DNA from 2 places in the Rhodococcoides fascians A25f genome. Region 1 is predicted to be linked to the other one. Evidence: predicted binding sites of a transcription regulator. Region 1 holds the regulator's gene; the other holds the start of a gene.
What was found. Region 1 encodes LexA, which represses DNA repair genes until DNA is damaged. Its sites were predicted from a motif close to CGAACANNTGTTCG; they were not measured.
Positions count from the first base shown of each region.

Region 2: a site for LexA is predicted at 3,630-3,643, ahead of BH93_RS07600 (HNH endonuclease signature motif containing protein). Genes of this name have one in related genera too.

Region 1 is NZ_CP049744.1:3,173,209-3,186,112, forward strand. Features, by position in the region: gene hrpA (ATP-dependent RNA helicase HrpA) at 1-988, shown strand, start outside; gene nrdR (transcriptional regulator NrdR) at 1,001-1,465, opposite strand; gene BH93_RS14905 (hypothetical protein) at 1,567-1,962, opposite strand; gene lexA (transcriptional repressor LexA) at 2,342-3,019, shown strand; gene BH93_RS14915 (acyl-CoA dehydrogenase family protein) at 3,097-4,239, opposite strand; gene BH93_RS14920 (uracil-xanthine permease family protein) at 4,389-5,660, opposite strand; gene ptsP (phosphoenolpyruvate--protein phosphotransferase) at 5,681-7,411, opposite strand; gene BH93_RS14930 (DeoR/GlpR family DNA-binding transcription regulator) at 7,583-8,350, shown strand; gene BH93_RS14935 (1-phosphofructokinase family hexose kinase) at 8,347-9,357, shown strand; gene BH93_RS14940 (PTS fructose transporter subunit IIABC) at 9,367-11,415, shown strand; gene BH93_RS14945 (HPr family phosphocarrier protein) at 11,459-11,716, shown strand; gene BH93_RS14950 (hypothetical protein) at 11,747-12,835, opposite strand; gene hflX (GTPase HflX) at 12,841-12,904, opposite strand, start outside.
Region 2 is NZ_CP049744.1:1,567,709-1,574,122, forward strand. Features, by position in the region: gene BH93_RS07595 (glycosyltransferase family 39 protein) at 1-1,647, shown strand, start outside; gene BH93_RS07600 (HNH endonuclease signature motif containing protein) at 1,731-3,590, opposite strand; gene BH93_RS07605 (hypothetical protein) at 3,781-3,918, shown strand; gene BH93_RS07610 (ASCH domain-containing protein) at 4,148-4,546, opposite strand; gene BH93_RS07615 (endonuclease/exonuclease/phosphatase family protein) at 4,554-5,621, opposite strand; gene BH93_RS07620 (TIGR03084 family metal-binding protein) at 5,722-6,414, shown strand, end outside.

The DNA.
Region 1 (12,904 bases):
AATGACCTTCGCGGCCGTCGACCCGACCGGAAAGGTGTTGGGTAGCAACAAAGATCTGACCGTTCTGCGCACCAGTCTGTCCGGCGAAGTCGGTCGTCAGGTTGCGAGCGCAGTCGGCGACGCGGAGCGCGCACCGACTCTCGCGTGGACCTCGGGCACTCTGGGCCGACTGGAGTCGACTGTTACCCGTGATGTCGGCGGACAGAAGGTCACCGGGTACCCGGCGTTGGTGCCCGAAGGACCGGGCGTCGCAGTTCGAGTCCTGAGCACCCCCGCCCAACAGCGAGCAGCGATGCGCGCCGGAACACGGACGTTACTGTTGTCGACGGCACCGAAAGGTACCAAAGCGCTGCTGGCCGGTCTCCCGACTGCCGAACGCCTTGCCCTCGGCCAGAATCCGTACGGCGGTGTCGACGCGCTCCTCGAGGAATGCCGAGTTCTCGCGGTCGAGGAAGCAATGGACGCACACGGTGGACCTGTTCGAGATCCGGAGGCTTTCGAGAAACTTCGAGCATCGGTCAATGCCGAGGTTCCACAGCGCACCGCGGCGGTACTGGCCCTCGTACGCCCTGTATTGACTGCAGCTCTTGCCGTATCGGGGCAATTGCAGACGGCATCGGGTGAGCCCGCCGAGGATGTACGCGAACAGCTCGAAGGATTGGTCTTTCGGGGCTTCGTCACCGAATTCGGTTCTCGCAGACTGGCAGATCTGCCGCGATATCTCGCTGCAGCGACCAAGAGGTTGGCCACGCTTCCGAGCAGCGCAGGCCGTGATGCGGCTGCGATGGACGTACTCGACCGCGTCTACGCGTCGTACGGACGGCTGCTGGATTCGCTTCCGGAAAACCGGAAGAACAGCGCTGGTGTGCAGGAGCTGTTCTGGATGATCGAAGAATTGCGGGTAGGGCTGTTCGCCCAAGGAATTCGGACTGCATATCCGGTCTCGGAGAAGCGCATCGAGAAGGCGATCTCCGATCAAGCGCGCTGACGTGCGGAACCGTCAGTCGATGTCGGCAGACTCTCGGTGCTTGCGTAGCTCATGTATTTCCTTCTCGAAATCCTCGGCCGAGCTGAACGAGCGATACACGGACGCGAACCGCAGATATGCGACCTCATCGAGGTCGCGCAGCGGACCGAGAATAGCCAACCCCACCTCGTTGCTGGGAATTTCGGCGGAACCGGCGGCGCGGATGGCGTCTTCCACCTGTTGAGCCAAGAGATTCAACGCGTCGTTGTCGACATCTCTGCCCTGGCACGCCCTGCGCACTCCCTTGACGACCTTCTCACGGCTGAACGGTTCGGTGACACCGCTGCGCTTCACGACAGCGAGCACTGCAGCCTCGACGGTCGTGAATCGCCGACCGCATTCCGGGCAGGAGCGACGACGCCGAATTGCCTGCCCCTCGTCCATTTCACGCGAATCGACCACGCGTGAGTCGGGATGCCTGCAGAACGGGCAATGCATGAAGGAGCCTCCGTCGTAGCCGATGCGCCGACGTCGAACATACGTGTCGGGGCAGTCAGTCGAGGATACTCAGTCATGGGCGGGTGCGATGGGGCCGGTGGTCATCTACCGGGCGCATACTCGACTACAGCTCCGTCGTGAACCTCGACCACACCCGCCGGCTGCACCCCTGCGTCGGCCGACGCAGCTCGTAGGTTCGCGATTCCGATCAGGCCACCGGCAACGACGACGACGGCAAGCACCCACAGCACGAGCGATCGCATCCGGACCGGCTGGCCGGCGAAGTGCGCCGAGGTCTCGTCGAATTCGCGATCGGCGGCCTCCCGGTCGGTGACGTCGGTCCAGGACGGCTCCAGAACCGGCAGGCATGGAGTCGTTCGCGCACCGCGCGTCGCGATGGAACTCCGCAGCGCGGGACGAGCACGGCGACGACGCTCGACGACAGTGGACCGGGTACGGACACCTGCGGTGGTGGGGCGATCGGTGGTGATGGTCATCGGAACCTCGTCTTCGCTCGTTGGATCGATTGTTCGATCAGGCGTTCGATGGACGCTTGTTCGAAGTTCTATCACGAGGCTCCGACAAAGTCTGTAGAAAACGCGACACGAGTCGAACAGATGTTTGATTCAACAGCTGATACACGCTAGATTCGTGTCAGAAACCACACGCCACACGAGTCGACACCATCAACTCCAGTCCGCGCAGACCGAACCACGCAGACCGGATCCAGGACATCAGCAGGAGGCCGACAGCATGAAGGACCAGACCTCGACGAGGTCGACCACGGGTTCCAAGACGACGGGTTCCAAGACGACCGCTTCCGCGCCCGCGAAGGCCGCAGCAGGGAAGCCTGCCGCGGAACCGACGCCCAAGGCCATGGAAGTCGGCACCGACATCAGCGCCGGCCTGACGGAGCGACAGCGAAAGGTACTCGAGGTCATTCGAGCTTCGGTGACCGAGCGCGGCTACCCGCCCAGCATTCGTGAGATCGGTGACGCCGTCGGCCTGACGTCGACGTCGTCCGTTGCCCATCAGTTACGCACTCTGGAGCGGAAGGGATTCCTACGGCGCGACGCCAATCGCCCGCGCGCGGTCGACGTTCGCGGCCTCGACGAGGTGCAGGCCGATCAAGCTGCTGCTGCGGTCGACGGTTCGTCCGAGGAACAGGACCGCCTACCGACCCCCACGTTCGTGCCGGTTCTGGGACGAATCGCAGCCGGTGGACCGATCCTGGCCGAAGAGGCCGTCGAGGATGTCTTTCCACTCCCCCGCGAATTGGTCGGTCAGGGTTCGCTGTTCCTGCTCAAGGTCGTCGGCGAGTCGATGATCGATGCAGCGATCTGCGACGGTGACTGGGTCGTGGTCCGTCAGCAGTCCGTGGCCGACAACGGAGACATCGTGGCCGCGATGATCGACGGCGAGGCCACCGTCAAGACGTTCAAGCGGTCGAAGGGCGAGGTGTGGCTGCTGCCGCACAACCCGCTGTTCGAGCCGATTCCGGGTAACAACGCTGCCATCCTCGGCAAGGTCGTCACCGTGATGCGCAAGCTGTAGGGCGACGTCTCTGCAGTGACACGCGAAGGGCCGCAGCACATTGTGCTGCGGCCCTTCGCGTTCGTCGGATCAGCAGATCAGAGGTTCAATCCGCGGCCGATGATCTCTTTCATGATCTCGGTGGTGCCGCCGTAGATCGTCTGGACACGAGAGTCCATGTAGGCCTTGGCGATCGGGTATTCCTTCATGTAGCCGTAGCCGCCGTGCAACTGCAGGCACCGGTCGATCAGCTTGACCTGATTTTCGGTGGTCCACCACTTGGCCATGGCGGCTTCCTGGACGGTCAAGGTGCCCGCGTTGAGCAGTTCGATGAACTTGTCCACCATGATGCGGGTGGCGGTGGTCTCGGTTGCCAACTCCGCCAACACGAAGCGGGTGTTCTGGAACTTTCCGATCGACTTGCCGAACGCCTTGCGATCGCGGCAGTACTGAATTGTCATGTCCAGCGCCGATTCCATGGCCGCAGCGGCGACAACAGCGATCGAGAGCCGTTCCTGGGGAAGATTCTGCATGAGGTAGATGAAGCCCATGCCTTCTTCACCGAGCAGGTTGGCCGCGGGCACGCGAACGTCGGTGAAGCTGAGTTCGGCTGTGTCCTGGGCCTTCATCCCGATCTTGTCGAGATTGCGGCCGCGCTCGAAACCGGGCATGTCGCGCTCTACGACCAGCAGACTGAAGCCCTGAGCACCCTTCTCCGGGTCGGTGCAGGCGACGACGATGATCAGATCGGCGTTGATTCCGTTGGTGATGAACGTCTTCGATCCGTTCAGCACCCAGTCGTCACCGTCGCGAACGGCCTTGGTCTTGATGCCCTGCAGGTCGCTTCCGGTACCCGGCTCGGTCATGGCGATCGCGGTGATCAGCTCACCCGAGCAGAATCCGGGGAGCCAACGCTGCTTCTGCTCGTCGTTGGCCAGCTCGATCAGATACGGCGCGACGACGTCGTTGTGCAGGGTGAAGCCGATGCCGCTGTAGCCGCCGCGAGTGGTTTCCTCGGTGACGATGGCGTTGTACCGAAAGTCCTTGACGCCGCCGCCGCCGAACTCCTCCGGTGCAGCCGTTCCGAGGAAGCCCTGCTTACCGGCCTCGACCCAGACGCCGCGGTCGACGATGTTCTGCTCTTCCCACTTCGCGTGATTGGGGGCTACGTGCTGTTCGAGAAACTTCCGGTACGACTCCCGGAACAGCTCGTGCTCGGGCTCGAAAAGTGTGCGTTCCACGCAGATCTCCTTGTTCGGTGCATACCGACGTCTACCTGTGAACGGTGTCATTCGCGGTCGTCGGTACGACTGACGTCACGTTCCAACAGTACGTTCGGGGTGCAGCGAAGGTCGATGACCAAAACGTGCGCGATCCGTGACCGCCCCCGCTAGGTCCGCCGGTCGGCGGTACTTTTCGCGAGCGCCGAGACGATCGGATAGCCCAGCAGGATGCCCAGAGAACCCCACGCGATACCGCCGAGTTCGACCGAGCCCACCGACAGCGTGAGGTCGCCGATGCCCGCGACGAGCGCCGCCGCGACGACGATCAGGTTGACCGGATCGGCGAAGTTCACCTTGGCGTCGGTCCAGATCCGAACGCCCAGTAGCCCGATGAGTCCGTACAGAACCAGGGTCGCTCCCCCGATGACGCCGTCGGGGACGGTGAAGATCAGGGCACCGAACTTGGGCGAGAACGCCAGCACTATCGCCGTGAAGGCCGCGACCCAGTACGCGGCTGTCGAATAGACGCGAGTGGCGGCCATGACCCCGATGTTCTCCGCGTAGGTGGTGGTGCCCGAGCCACCAGCGGCTCCGGCCAGGGTGGTCGCCAAGCCGTCGGCGATCAGCGCGTCACCGGCCACGTCGTCGAGGTTCTTGCCGGTCATCGCCGCGACCGCTTTGACGTGTCCGACGTTCTCGGCCACCAGGACGATCACCACCGGCAGCGCTACCAGGATCACCGACAGCTCGAACGACGGTCCACGAAACTCGGGCAGACCGATCCAGCTCGCCGCGCTCAGAGCGTCGAGGCGTGGTTGCGCCATACCGCCGGTGACGGCGGCGAAGACCCAGCCCACGACGACACCGAGCAGAATTCCGAGTCGGCCCAGCAGTCCCGGTCCTACGGCCGTGGCCAGCAGAATGGCAACCAGCGTCACTGCAGCGATCAGCGGCTGCGCCTCGAACGACGTGGTCGCAGCGGGGGCCAGATTCAACCCGATCAATACGACCACGGCACCAGTGACGACGGGCGGCATGGCTGCGTCGAGCACACGCCGACCGGCGATCTTGACGACGACACCGATCGCCGCAAGCACGACCCCGACACACAGGACGGCACCGAGTTGCGCGGCCGGGCCGTTGGCCTGGGTGGCACCGAGCGGAGCCAGGAATGCGAAGGACGACCCCAGATAGCTGGGCACCCGCCCTCTGGTGATGAGCAGGAACAGCACCGTTCCGACGCCCGAGAACAGCAGTGTCGTCGAGACCGGGAAGCCGGTGATCGTCGGAACGAGCAGCGTGGCACCGAACATGGCGACGACGTGCTGCATCCCGATACCGATGGTGCGCGGCCACGACAACCGTTCGTCCGGTGCCACCACCGCCCCGGACTCGACGGTTTTTCCGTTTCCGTGCAGCGTCCAACCCAGATTTCTCATGATGGGAAAAGACTATTGGGTCAGCCGAGGATCGCGCTCACTGCCTCACGGGCGGCGGCGGTGCTGTCGGTCTTCAGGGCAGCCTCGGCAGCGGCCTTGCACTGATCGAGCGTGACCGTAGCCAACTTGGAACCCACATGTGCGACGGCGGCAGACGCAGCAGACAGAGAAGTGATGCCGAGTCCGACCAGCACACAGGCCAGGAGCGGGTCCGCAGCGGCCTCGCCGCAGACGCCGACCGGCTTTCCGGCCTTGGCTCCTGCGGCAGCGGTGTGCGCCACCAGGGCCAATACCGCGGGCTGCCACGGATCGGTCAGACCGGCGAGCTGAGCAGACATCCGATCCGCCGCCATCGTGTACTGGGCCAGGTCGTTGGTACCGATGGACAGGAAGTCCACGTGCTCGAGGATGTGTTCTGCGAGCAGGGCCGCAGCAGGCACCTCGATCATGACGCCGGGGGTCAGTCCGCGTTGACGGACGTCGGCGGCAAAGTCCTTCGCTTCCTGCGCGGTCGCGATCATCGGAGCCATCACCCACGGGGACGAGTCGGTTGCCTTCGCGGCGGCAGCGATCCCGTCGAGCTGTCGATACAGAATGCCGCGATCGGCCTCGGCGATGCGAATGCCACGAATGCCCAGTGCCGGATTGGCCTCGTCGGGATGGGTGGCGAACCTCAGCGGCTTGTCCGAGCCGGCGTCGAGGGTGCGCACAACGACCTTCTTGCCCGCGAATGCGTCGAGCACCTGGGCGTAGATCTCGGCCTGCTCGTCGACAGTGGGTTCGGAATCGCGGTCCAGGAAGCACAGTTCGGTGCGGAACAGACCGACTCCGTCTGCTGCGCTCGATCGCGCTGCCCGGGCACCCGCCCCGTCCTGCACATTGGCGAGGATGTCGACTGCGTGACCGTCGGCAGTCCTGCCTGGGCCGACCCACTGGGACACTCGGTCGAGCTCGTCGCGGGCGGAGACCACCGCAGCGCGGGCCGAGTCGGCGTCGGGTTCGAGGTCGATGCGGCCGCTCGTTCCGTCGACAGCTGCATTCGTACCTGCCGCGATGTCGTCGAGGCCTGCCACGGCAACGATGCACGGGATGCCGAGCTGGCGGGCGATGATCGCGGTGTGGCTGGTCGGACCTCCGAGCGAGGTCGCAAGTCCGACGATCAGGGTGGGGTCGAGGCCCGCGGTGTCGGCCGGTGCCAGGTCGTCGGCGAACAGAATCGACGGTTCGGCCGGCACGGGAACACCGGGCTCCGGAACACCCAGGATCTCGGCGATGACGCGGTCGCGGATGTCGCGCAGGTCTGTCACTCGCTCGGCCATCAGGCCGCCGAGCTGGGTGAACATGGCAGCGAACTTCTCGGTGGCCGCAGCGGTTGCGGCGACGGCAGAACTGCCCTTGGCGATCGAGGAGCGCGCGGCACCGAGCCATCCGCGGTCGGTTGCCATCGCGGCGTTGGCCGACAGCACCTCCGACGCAGCTCCCGTCGCCAGCTCTGCGCGACCGCGCAATCGAGTGGCGACGGCGTTCGCGGCGGCATCGAACACAGCCTTCTCGGACTCCCGATCGGCCTCTGCCACCTCGCCGGTATCGGCGGGAATGGACGGACGTGCACCGGGGCGAATGACGGGACCGTATCCGACACCGGGCACGACGGGCGTGCCGCGCAGTGTCGTCTGCGCTGCTCCGGTCCCGGCAGCATCGACTGTCGTGTCTGCGTGTCCGGTCGACGCGGTGCTAACCGATCCCGTCATGTGGTCCTCCTCGGATCCTGCGTGAACAAATGGTCTTCGTACTGATCGGCGTGCTGTGGCGTACTCAATTGCTTGCCTGTGTTGTGACCGAGATTACTCCAAAGCCTTGACATGTCAACACACACGGGCGTAAAACAACATAAAGCAACATCAACCGGGAAGGAGACGCAGGTGTACGCCGAAGAACGACAGCACGCGATTGCCGAACTGATCAGTACGCAAGGACGCGTCTCCGTCAACGATCTCTCTGCCACGTACGGCGTCACCACCGAAACCGTGCGGCGCGACCTCGCCACTCTCGACCGGATGGGAGTCGTGCGCCGCGTCCACGGTGGAGCAGTACCCGCATCCGCTCTGACCACACTCGAGCCCGGCGTATCCGAGCGCGAATTCACTCGCGCAGATCAGAAGGATGCAATCGCAGCCGCGGCGTTGTCCTTCCTGCCGCCGGTGGGCGGCAGCGCCGTGTTCGACGCCGGCACCACGACGGGCCGGCTGGCAGGCCTGCTTCCACACGATCGCGAGCTGATATTGGTGACCAACTCGGTACCGATCGCCGCTCGGGCTGCGACCATGCCGAACATCAATCTTCGATTGCTCGGCGGGCGTGTCCGCGGAACCACTCAGGCGGCCGTCGGCGACGAAGCACTGCGCGCTCTCGAATGGCTCCGGGTGGACGTCGCGTTCATCGGCACCAACGCCATCAGCGTCGGGCACGGGCTGTCCACCCCGGACAGCGACGAGGCAGCAGTCAAGCGCGCGATGGTCGATGCAGCGAATCATGTTGTTGTACTGGCCGATTCGTCGAAGATCGGCCGCGAGCACCTGGTGAGTTTCGCCCGAGTGGAGTCCATCGACGTCATCGTCACCGACAGCGACATCTCTACCCACGACCGTAAGAATCTCAGCGACAAAGGAATCGAGGTGGTGATCGCATGATGGTCACACTCACGGCCAACCCGAGCATGGACCGCACGGTCACACTCGACGCACCGCTCGTCCGCGGCGGCGTGCACCGGGCGTCGACGTCGTCCACCGACCCGGGCGGCAAGGGCGTCAACGTCGCTCGCGTTCTCGGCGGATCAGGAGTCGAGGCGTTGGCAGTGCTCCCGGCCAACGTCGGCGACCCGCTGCTCGACGCGATGGCCGCGAAAGGAGTGCGCTTCTCGGCAGTTCCGACGTCGGGGCTTGCCCGAACCAACATCACGGTCAGCGAGATCGGTGGTACCACCACCAAGATCAACGAGCCGGGCGCAACGGTGTCGGAGCAGACCCGCGCCGAGCTGCGGGAACGAGTGCTCTCTCTCGCAGTCGGTGCCGAATGGGTTGTTCTGTCGGGTTCCCTTCCTCCCGGCCTACCGGTGGATTGGTATGCCGAGCTCGTCACCGCGTTGCGCGCCACCTCGGCGAAGGTCGCCGTCGACACCTCCGACGAGCCGCTCCTCGCTCTCGCGGCAGCGTTCCCGGCATCGGCTCCGGACCTGATAAAACCCAATTCCGAGGAACTTGCCCAACTGACCGGGTACGATTCGGAGGAGCTGGAAAGCGCAGCGGCACAGGGTGATCCCACTGCCGCCATCGCGGCCAGCACCATCCTTCTCGGCCGAGGGGTCGGCGCGGTACTGGCCACGCTCGGCAGCGCCGGAGCCGTACTGGTCACCGAGGACGGTTCCTGGTACGCCAGCACGCCCCCGATCACCGCAGTCAGCACGGTCGGCGCAGGAGATTCCTCACTCGCCGGCTACATCCTCGCCGATGCCGAGAAATGCTCCGCCGCAGACAAACTACGCCGCGCCGTCGCCTACGGAACAGCAGCCACCGCACTACCAGGCACCACGCTTCCACTGCCCGAGCAGACCCACCCGACTTCGGTGACGGTTCGCGCGCTCGACCTCCCCACGTCCGTCACCCCGTCCACGCTCTCTCCTTCTTCGAACCGTCTCTAGGAGTCTCCAATGTCCAGCCCCACCGAAGATCAGCAGATCATCGCCGAGGATCTGATCCTTCTCGACGCCGATCTCGGCGAATCCAAGGATGCCGTCATCGAACGCCTCGCCGGTGTTCTGGCATCCGCAGGTCGCGCAACCGACACCGACGCTCTGCGTGACGCCGCACTGGCCCGCGAAGCGCAGTCGGCAACCGGCCTGCCCGGCGGCATCGCCATTCCGCACTGCCGCTCCGAGGCAGTCACTTCGGCCTCGCTCGGCTTCGCACGCCTGAACCCGAAGGTCGATTTCGGAGCCCCCGACGGCCCCGCAGACCTCGTCTTCCTGATCGCCGCTCCGGCCGGTGCCGGTTCGGCCCACATGAAGCTGCTCTCCAGCCTGGCCCGCGCATTGGTGAAGCCGGAGTTCGTCACCTCACTGCGCAACGCGTCCTCGGCGACCGAGATCGTCACGCTCGTCGACGGTGTCATCAACCCGGCCGCCAAGCCTGCCGCAGCCACTGCTGCCGCAGCTCCGGTCGACACCGCCAAGCACAGTGCGGCCGCCACCTCGGCCGAGGCGTCCTCGGCCCCGAAGCACATCGTCGCGGTCACCGCCTGCCCCACCGGAATCGCACACACCTACATGGCTGCCGACTCGCTCGTCGCCGCAGGCGAGCGCGCCGGAGTCACCGTTCACGTGGAGACCCAGGGCTCGAGCGGCAGCACGCCGCTGGATCCTTCGATCATCGCCGGAGCCGAAGCAGTCATCTTCGCCACCGATGTGGGCGTCAAGGGCCGCGAACGTTTCGCCGGCAAGCCCGTGATCTCCTCGGGCGTCAAGCGCGCCATCAACGAGCCCGACGTCATGCTCACCGAAGCACTTCGTGCCGCACTGAACCCGGACGCAGCTCGCGTCGGAGGTACCGCAGTGGCTGCCGGCTCCAACGAGTCTGCCGGCGAGCTCGGCTGGGGCACCCGCATTCGCCAGATCCTGCTGACCGGCGTCAGCTACATGATCCCGTTCGTCGCGGCCGGTGGTCTGCTGATCGCGCTCGGCTTCCTGCTCGGTGGCTACGAGATCTCCGGCGTGGCCGAAGATATCGTCGTCAACAACTCGATCACCGCACTTCCCGACGGCGGACTGACGACGTATCTCGGTGCCGTGCTCTTCCAGATCGGCGCACTCTCGTTCAGCTTCCTGGTCCCCGCGCTGGCCGGCTACATTTCCTACGCCATTGCCGACAGACCAGGTCTGGCACCAGGATTCACCGCAGGAGCGGTCGCCGTTCTGGTGGGTGCAGGCTTCATCGGCGGTCTCGTCGGTGGTCTGATCGCCGGCTTCGTCGCACTGTGGATCAGCAAGTGGAAGATCCCTGCCGTTCTGCGCGGCCTCATGCCGGTCGTCATCATTCCGCTGTTCGCCACCCTCATCGTCGGCGCGATCATGTTCCTGCTGCTCGGCAAGCCCCTCGCCGCGATCACCAGCGGACTGACCGACTGGCTCAACGGACTCAGCGGTTCCTCGGTCATCATCCTCGGCATCATCCTCGGCCTGATGATGTGCTTCGACCTCGGCGGACCGGTCAACAAGGCTGCCTACGCATTCGCGACGGCAGGCCTGTCGGTCACCGACACCGCATCACTGCGCATCATGGCAGCGGTCATGGCCGCAGGAATGGTGCCGCCGCTCGCCATGGCACTGGCCTCGACCGTTCGCTCGCGTCTGTTCACCGAGGCCGAGCGTGAGAACGGCAAGGCTGCCTGGTTCCTCGGAGCAGCATTCATCTCCGAGGGCGCAATTCCGTTCGCTGCGGCCGACCCGTTCCGCGTCATCCCCTCGATGATGGCCGGTGGCGCAGTCACCGGTGCCATGATCATGGCCTTCAACGTCACCCTCAGCGCGCCCCACGGCGGAATCTTCGTGTTCTTCGCCATCGGAAACATCCTGTGGTTCATCGTGTCTCTGGCCGTCGGAACCATCGTCTCGGCGTTCCTGGTCGTCGCGGCCAAGCAGTTCGTCAAGGGCAAGAACGCCCCGACCGAGGCCGAACTCGATCCGGCACTCGCCACCGTCTGACACTCGCTACGATCGCAACGACCCCACTACGAAGGAGCAGCACATGCCCAGCACCACAGTCGCCGTCGGATCTTCGATCGGTCTGCACGCTCGTCCCGCAGCACTGATCGCCGACGCCGTCGCCGAAGCCGGCGTGGACGTCACCCTCGCAGTGGCCGACTCGGAGCCGGTGGACGCAGGTTCGGCCCTGATGATCATGACGCTCGGAGCCACCAAGGGCACCGAAGTCACCGTCACCAGTGACGACCAGGCAGCACTGGACAAGGTGGTCGCACTCGTCGAAGCAGACCTGGATGCATAGGTCGTTCCGCAGGCTCCACTCCTGCGACGCCTAACGAGAACGCATCGATCGCCGGACGGTGAATCCCACCGCTCCGGCGATCAGCACCACACCGGCAGCGACGGCCGCTCGGAATTCCCATTCCGAGTCCGTCGCTGTCGGCGTCTCCGAGGGCTGATCTGCGCTCGGTGTCGGCGATACCGACTCCGGCGCTGCGCGTTCGGGGGCAGAAAGCTCCAGTGACTGCGCATCCGGAAGTCGAAGAATGGGTGGAAGAATTCCGTCGGTGGGACCGAACCCGGCCTCCGATGCCAGGAGTAGGCTTCCATCGTCCAGGAACGCCAGTGCCTCACCCTGCGGTTGATCGGGTAACGCCACCACCGCACGCGGCGCGTCCGGGGCGACCAACGCCGACGCGATGTCGCCGCCGGACGAACGAAACAGGTACACATCGGTGTACGTGCGCACCGCGCCGACGGTGCCGTCGACGCTCACCGCTCCCCCGGTCGCCAGGATCGATCCGACCACGAACGGCGGACCACCGACAGTCCCGGTAGCGGAGAACGCCATGTCGCCTACCTTGCGGAGGGCCGTCGGCCCCGGACTGCTCAGTTCGGTGACGGATTCGTCTCCGGTCGGTACGTACACTCCGCTGACGCCCGAGAGTTCCTTGGTGACGATCACCGGTCGACCGCCGGGTTCGATCAACACCGTCTCGGCGTCGTGCGCGCCGTCGGGGTAGGTGAGCCGGTGCAGTTCGCCCGCGCCCGTCGTCGGGTCCATTCGCGTCAATGCCACTGTGTCGCGCCGCATCTGGTTGTCGCCGATGTCGGCCAACCACAGCGAACCGTCGTAGGCGGTCAGGTCCTCGACGTCGTACGGGTCGACGGGTACGTCGATCCACCGATCCACTGCACAGTTCGCGTCGAGCACCGCGACCCGATCGTCGGCCCCACTGTCTCCGATCGCGTACAGGACACCGTCGATCGACGTCATCCCGGACAATTCCGCGAGACCGGGATCAGTTGGCAGACAGTATGTTTCCGCATCGATCGGTGCGGCGAACGCCGTTCCGGAGAACGCGGTGGCGGTGGCGACCACAGACGCGGCAACGCCACGCACCACCAGCCGTGGCCCCATCGACGTCAGGCGCTGGGGACGATAGCCGTGAACTCGACGAGCGCAGCTGCCAGCGACTGCGGCACCCGA
Region 2 (6,414 bases), 1.6 Mb from region 1:
GCGCTGATGTTCGATTTCGACAATCCCGACGCGTTGCTGGTGCTGCTCATGACTCTCGGCGGATACTTCGTCGTGCGCTCTCTGCAGACATCGGCCGGTCGACGGGCCGCGATGTGGCTGGCCTTCGCCGGCGTGGCGCTCGGGTTCGCGTTCCTGACGAAGATGTTGCAGGGGCTGCTGGTGTTGCCGGCGTTCGGTCTCACGTATCTGGTTGCCGGACAGGCGCAATTGCGCGCACGACTGCTGCATCTGGTCGGTGCGTTCGCGGCATTGATCGCTGCCGCCGGCTGGTGGGTGGTGACGGTTCAGCTGTGGCCGGAAAGTGCGCGCCCGTACATCGGCGGGTCCACCGACAACACCGTGATGGATCTGGTGCTCGGCTACAACGGGCTCGGTCGTATCTTCGGTAACACCGGTGGAGGCGGCATGGAGGCTCCAGCCGGAATGAGCGCGGGGGCAGCAGGATCGAGCTTCGGAGGGTCGACCGGTCTGGACCGCCTGTTCGGCAGTGAAATGGGAATCCAGATTTCGTGGCTGATCCCTGCTGCTCTGGTGGCGCTGGTCTTCGGTCTGATTGCTCGTGGTCGAGCGCCGCGGACCGACCTGCTGCGTGCATCCCTGATTCTGTGGGGCGGTTGGTTCTTGGTGACGGCGCTGATCTTCAGCTACATGTCCGGCACGATCCACCCGTACTACACGGTCGCGCTCGCTCCTGCACTTGCGGGCATGATCGGAACCGGCGGCTACGCACTGTGGCTTCGGCGCGAATCCATCTGGGGCAGAGCGGGTATGGCGGCGATGATGATTGCGGCCGGCACCTGGAGTTGGGTGCTGCTGCACCGCAACGCGGATTGGCTGCCGGCGTTGAAATGGATTCTGTTGGCGGGAACCATCGTTGCGGCCGTGATGATTCTGCTCGCCGGGCGGTACCGAAAGCTCACTGCCGCTGCGTTGATCCTCGGAGCCGTGGCCGGTCTCGGCGGTGGCGCTTCCTATGCGATCGCCACGACGACGAATGCGCACAGTGGATCCATCCCCACCGCGGGCCCGACCGGTGCAGTCACCGACGGCGGAATGGGTGGTGGTGCTCCTGGTGAGACACGAGCCGGTGAGATGCCCAGCGGTGAAATGCCCAGCGGTGAGATGCCCAGTGGTGCAATGCCAAGTGGCTCAGCACCGGATGGTACTGCGGCTGGCGTTGCCGCCGACGCGGCCGATCTTCCAGCCGGCTTCGGCACCGGTGACGGTGCCACGGCTGGTGGCACGGGCGGTATGGGTGGCATGGGCGGTGAGTCCAACGAAGAGTTGACGACGCTCCTCGAGTCCACGTCGACGACATGGTCTGCTGCAGTGAACGGTTCGCAGTCGGCTGCGGGGTACGAGTTGGCGTCCGATACGGCAGTGATGGCGATCGGTGGATGGAGCGGCGATCCTGCCCCGACACTCGACGAATTCATCCAGTACGTCTCCAACCACGAAGTCGCCTACTACGTGTCGGGCGGAATGGGTGGCGGCATGGCTCGTGGGGGAATGGGCGGCGACTCGACGAGCACTTCCTCGCAGATCCAGGAATGGGTCGAGGCGAACTTCACCGCCAGCACCGTCGGTAGCGCGACGGTGTACGACCTCAGTACCTACACGGGCTGACACCCGGACACCGATCAGGCACAGTTGTTCCACCGCAGACACTTCGACTGCGGTGGAACTTCTGCGTACTGACCCGAGATCCATCAGAAGGGCGGAGGATCACCGTCGGACGCTGACGTAGGTACTGGCGCGGGCTGCGGCTGAACGATCCCAAAGCCCGAGGTATCCGCCTGCATCGCTTGACCTTTGGGCCTGCGATAGACGGCGGGCAGATGGCTCAGGTCTGCGAGTTGCGTGGTGCCGGGAACAGTGATCGCTGTGGTGCCGGCATTCGAGACCCAGAACTCGACACCATCGGCGAGCATCACCGGTGTCCACAGCCCCATGGTCTTGAGACTGTGGTGATAGCGACACAGGCAATGCAGATTGGTGTCGATGGTCCAGCCACCGGTCGCAGGATCGCGATGAAAGTACGGCACGATGTGGTCGATCTCGCATTGCTGGGCCGCGACATCGCAGCCCGGGTGCCGACAGGTGCGGTCGCGATATCGAATGCGTTCTGCAAGTGAGACAGTCGGCCGATAGACGAGGGCTCCGGGTGGCGGCAGCAGCAGACCTCCGTGACCGTCCGGGTGCAGGGCGAGCCCAAGAGTTGGATCGGCGGCGATTGCTGCTTCGAGTTCTGCAACAAAGGTGTAAGTGCCCCGATACGGAGTGACGACACAGCTGTTCCGTGGTGGAGGCGCGGAAGTCTGCGATCTGGGCGGGCAAGGAATTGCGGCGCCGTCTCGGCGACGTCCGCGCCCCAGAGGATGAAACATCATGTGTGACCCGCTGCCCTCGGACCTGCTGTTCTTTGTCTTGCGTACCTTCGATCCTCTGGACTTCTTCTGGTCACCTCTCGATCCGCTGTGGTTCATCCTGCTGCTGCCGCTGTCGGCCCTGCTTTCTGCACCCTTGTCGTCAGTGTCAGTGTCAGTGTCAGTGCCAGTGCCAGTGTCGGTCTCGAGGTCGATGAGCGACTCCAGGTCTTCGCCGTAACCGAGTGCCTCGGCAAGGTTGCGTGCCTCGGTGAGAAGAATTTGCCAGTGAGCGTTGTCGGCGAGTTCGCGGGCGTACTCGGCATCGATGGTGCCGTGGCCGGCCAGGTGGGCAGGATCGGACAGCAGACCGGCGAGAGTGGCGAGATCGACAGTGATCACGGTCAGTGGGGCGCGTCGATCGGGCCGCGCGGTATCGGCCGTACACGGATTGTCGTCATCGGGTTCGCACATGCATTCCATCGACGACTCTTGCTGCAGCAGAGCCACATACGCGGCCGCACGCTTCTGTCCTCGGGTACGCGGATCACGTCGGCACACGGTCGCGGCCATCTCGTTGATCAACTGCCAGGCAGCTGCGGCGTCGGCGGCGGTGAGATCGGCCTTGAGCGTCGAGAGCACGTCCTTGTCGGTGTAGGTGACGTTGGTATGCCGTTCCAGGTCGTTGCGTAAAGCGGCCGCTTGCTCGGGTGCGATGCGGTACATGATCGACCAGATTTCGGTCGCGAGCGGACCGGGCGGCAGGCGTCGGGCAGCGCGCAGAACCTCGCCTTCGACGGCGGCCGCCGCGTCCTGCGTCAGATTGTGGGTACAGCGGTATATCGCACGGACTCGGGGCAAATCGAGTTCGCCGGCCTCGAATGCGGCCGCGATGGAAGGAAGTCGAAGCCGAAGGTCCATCCCGACCTCGGCGTACGTGTTCGCGACGGTCTTCGAGCAGCCCAGAACGTGCGCAATTTCGGAAGCCGCATAGTTGCCCGCGTCCTGAATGACATCACCGACGAGCACGTTCTGATGAATGCAAGTATCCCAGATGGCGGCGGCCAGAGCGACCTTGCGAGCGCACGCCTGGTTCTCCAGAATCGTGACATCCCGCATCTCGGCCAACGAAGCAGGCGCGATGTACGGCTTCGATTGCGGCCCGAGATAGGCCGCGAATCGACTGCGTGCAGGTGTGGTCACTGTGTCTTCGCCCCCCCGGCAGATGTTCCGACCAACTATAGAACGTATGTTCGATGGTACCGAGATGTGAACCAGCCGTCAACCCCAATCATGTTGCAATGAAGAAGGTTTGGAGATGAAGTGTCAATACACCCACTCACCGACAACGCTGTTTGACCCGGACGTCGCGTCAGGCCTCAGGATGGTGATCATGAACGAGAACTACCCCGCCTTCGAGGTGAGATCCGTACCGATTCCGGGCCCAGACGCCACCGCGCCCGAGCTGTTTCGTGGCCTGTACGGCATGCCCATGTTCGTCACAATCCCCACGGCGAATCTCGCGGAGTGACCGAATTCTGGATCGATGCTCTGGGTGTCCTCGAGTTCTTCGCGATCCCCGGTCGACTGGTTCACCTGCGTCCTCGACCAGCTCGACGCCATAGTCGAGACCTACACATAAATCCGACCCGGCTCGGTTGCCGGGCCGCACACTCGACCATGGAATTCCGTCGAACTCGAGATCCACACTCCGGAAAATGCGTTGGTCATCATGGCAGCGGCACGGCCGCGGGCCACGCTCACACGAGTGTGAATCGCTCCAGTACCACCCGAGTGTCGTCGTTCACGGTGAAGTTCGGATCTCCCAGTTCCTCGCGAACCTCGGCCGATTGCCAGAATCTTTGGTGTCCGGCTCGCCACTGCGCCACATCGGCGTAACCTTCACCCTCGTCGAGGGCGTGCTGCAGCGAAACAACCTTCAGTGCAACGACATCGACGGCAGTGGTCTCGATGATCCCCACCGTCCGGCCCGCCGAGTCGATCACCGCACCGCGTTGGCCGACCTTCGGCAACTCTTCGTCGGTGTACTGGACCACCAGACTTGCCGTCGTGGTCTTGGCACCGGACAGGACGGCCGCAACCAGGGCGTCCCGCAAGGGACCCGGGTATGCGAATTCGACAATCGGTAGATCGGTCACTCACACATCATATTTCGAGATCGGTCCACACCAGTCGATGGTCCGAGGGATGCTCCGGCTGGTCCGGCCAGTACACCTGAGAGTCGACCACCGTCAGATCGTCCGACGGCAGCACGTAGTCCACGCGAAGGTCACCCGGCGTCGGATCTGCGAAATCGGCTGTGTCCGTCCCATGTCCATCGGACATGGGGGCCGGATCCTGAACCCGTGGGAGATCGAGAACCTGCGCGATGGCACCCGCAACCGAATCGCCGTCGACCGGATCGCTGTTCTGGTCACCCAGCATCACGAACGAGGCACCCTGTTCCAACCCGCCGCGCACGCCTCTGTCGTCGTACAGGTAATCCGCGCCCGAGATGTAGTCGGCACTGAGCCGGATCTCGTCGTGGTTGCGTTTGCCGTTGCGGTTCTCGGGACCATCGAAAGACGGGGGAGTGGGGTGCGAGGCCAGTACGTGCAGCGTCTTGCCGTTCACGTCGATCGGCACGTCCCAATGCGATTTGCTGGACAGACGCAGAGCGTCGGACACCTCTCCGTAATAGTCGCGCGGCAGCAGGGAATCCGGCATGTCCTTCCACAGGAAGTTCTGGAACGTGCGTACCGAATCGGTCGCGATCGGATACTTCGAGTACACGACCATGCCGTACTGACCTGGGAATTGCCCGAATCCCCAGGCATCGCCCGGACCGCCGAGCGCGCCGTCCCTGTCCAGGTCGAGTCCCGAGTCGACCCCGGTGTTCACGGGCGCAGTGAAGGAGTACGGGTACTGCTTGTCCAGATAGTTGTCGTTGAAGAGCCTCACCGCATCGTCACCCGAGTAATCGAACTCGTTGACCAACAACACATCCGGCGAGTTCGCCGAGATCACATCGGCCGCCGCGCGGGCCTGAGCATTCTCGCCCTGCAGGTCGGTCACCAACTGCCCGGCCGCTGATCGATTGAGGCTCGCATTGAACGTCGCGACCCGAATGCTCGACGGTTCCTCGGGGGCCGGGTCCGCAGCGGTTGGATTCACAGAGGAGCAACCGGCGGCCATGAAAGCGAGGGTAACGGTGACGGCTGCGAGTCTCGACATTTTCACAGTCGTCACCGTAGGGACGGCAAGCGAACGTAAGGTTACGAATTAACAAGCAAGCGTGCTTGCTTTTTTCTCGTGCCTTTGTGAAGCTGGACCCATGGCAGACCTCGACACACTCGTCGGCGACCTCCGTGCCGAGGGCGACGACCTCGATGCGCTCGTCGCCGAACTGACATCAGAGCTGTGGGCGGCACCGACACCGGCCGAGGGCTGGACGATCGCACACCAGATCGCACATCTGTCCTGGACGGATCACGTCGCGGAGCGAACCACGTCCGCAGCATCGGGCGATGCCGCGGCCAAGGAGGAGTTCGCTCTCACTTTGAAGAAAGCGTGGGAAAACCCCACCGGTTTCGTCGACGAGGCTGCGGAGGAAGAAGCTCGCAATCCCGAACTACTGACCATCTGGCGTACCCGACGCCACGCCATGACCGATGCTCTGGTGCAGGTACCGCCCGGAACCAAGATCGACTGGTTCGGACCCCCGATGAGTGCGGCGTCCATGGCCACTGCGCGCCTGATGGAGACCTGGGCCCACGGCCAGGATGTCGCCGACGCACTGGGCGTCTCCCGTGTGCCCACCGACCGGATCCGCGGGGTCGCGCACATCGGAGTCCGTACAAGGGATTTCGCCTACGCGGTCAATCAGCAGACACCTCCCATCGAACAGTTCCGCGTCGAACTCAGCGCGCCCTCGGGTGAGCTATGGACCTGGGGCCCCGAAGACGCCGCGCAGCGCGTGAGCGGATCGGCGCTCGACTTCTGCCTCCTCGTGACCCAGCGTGCTCAT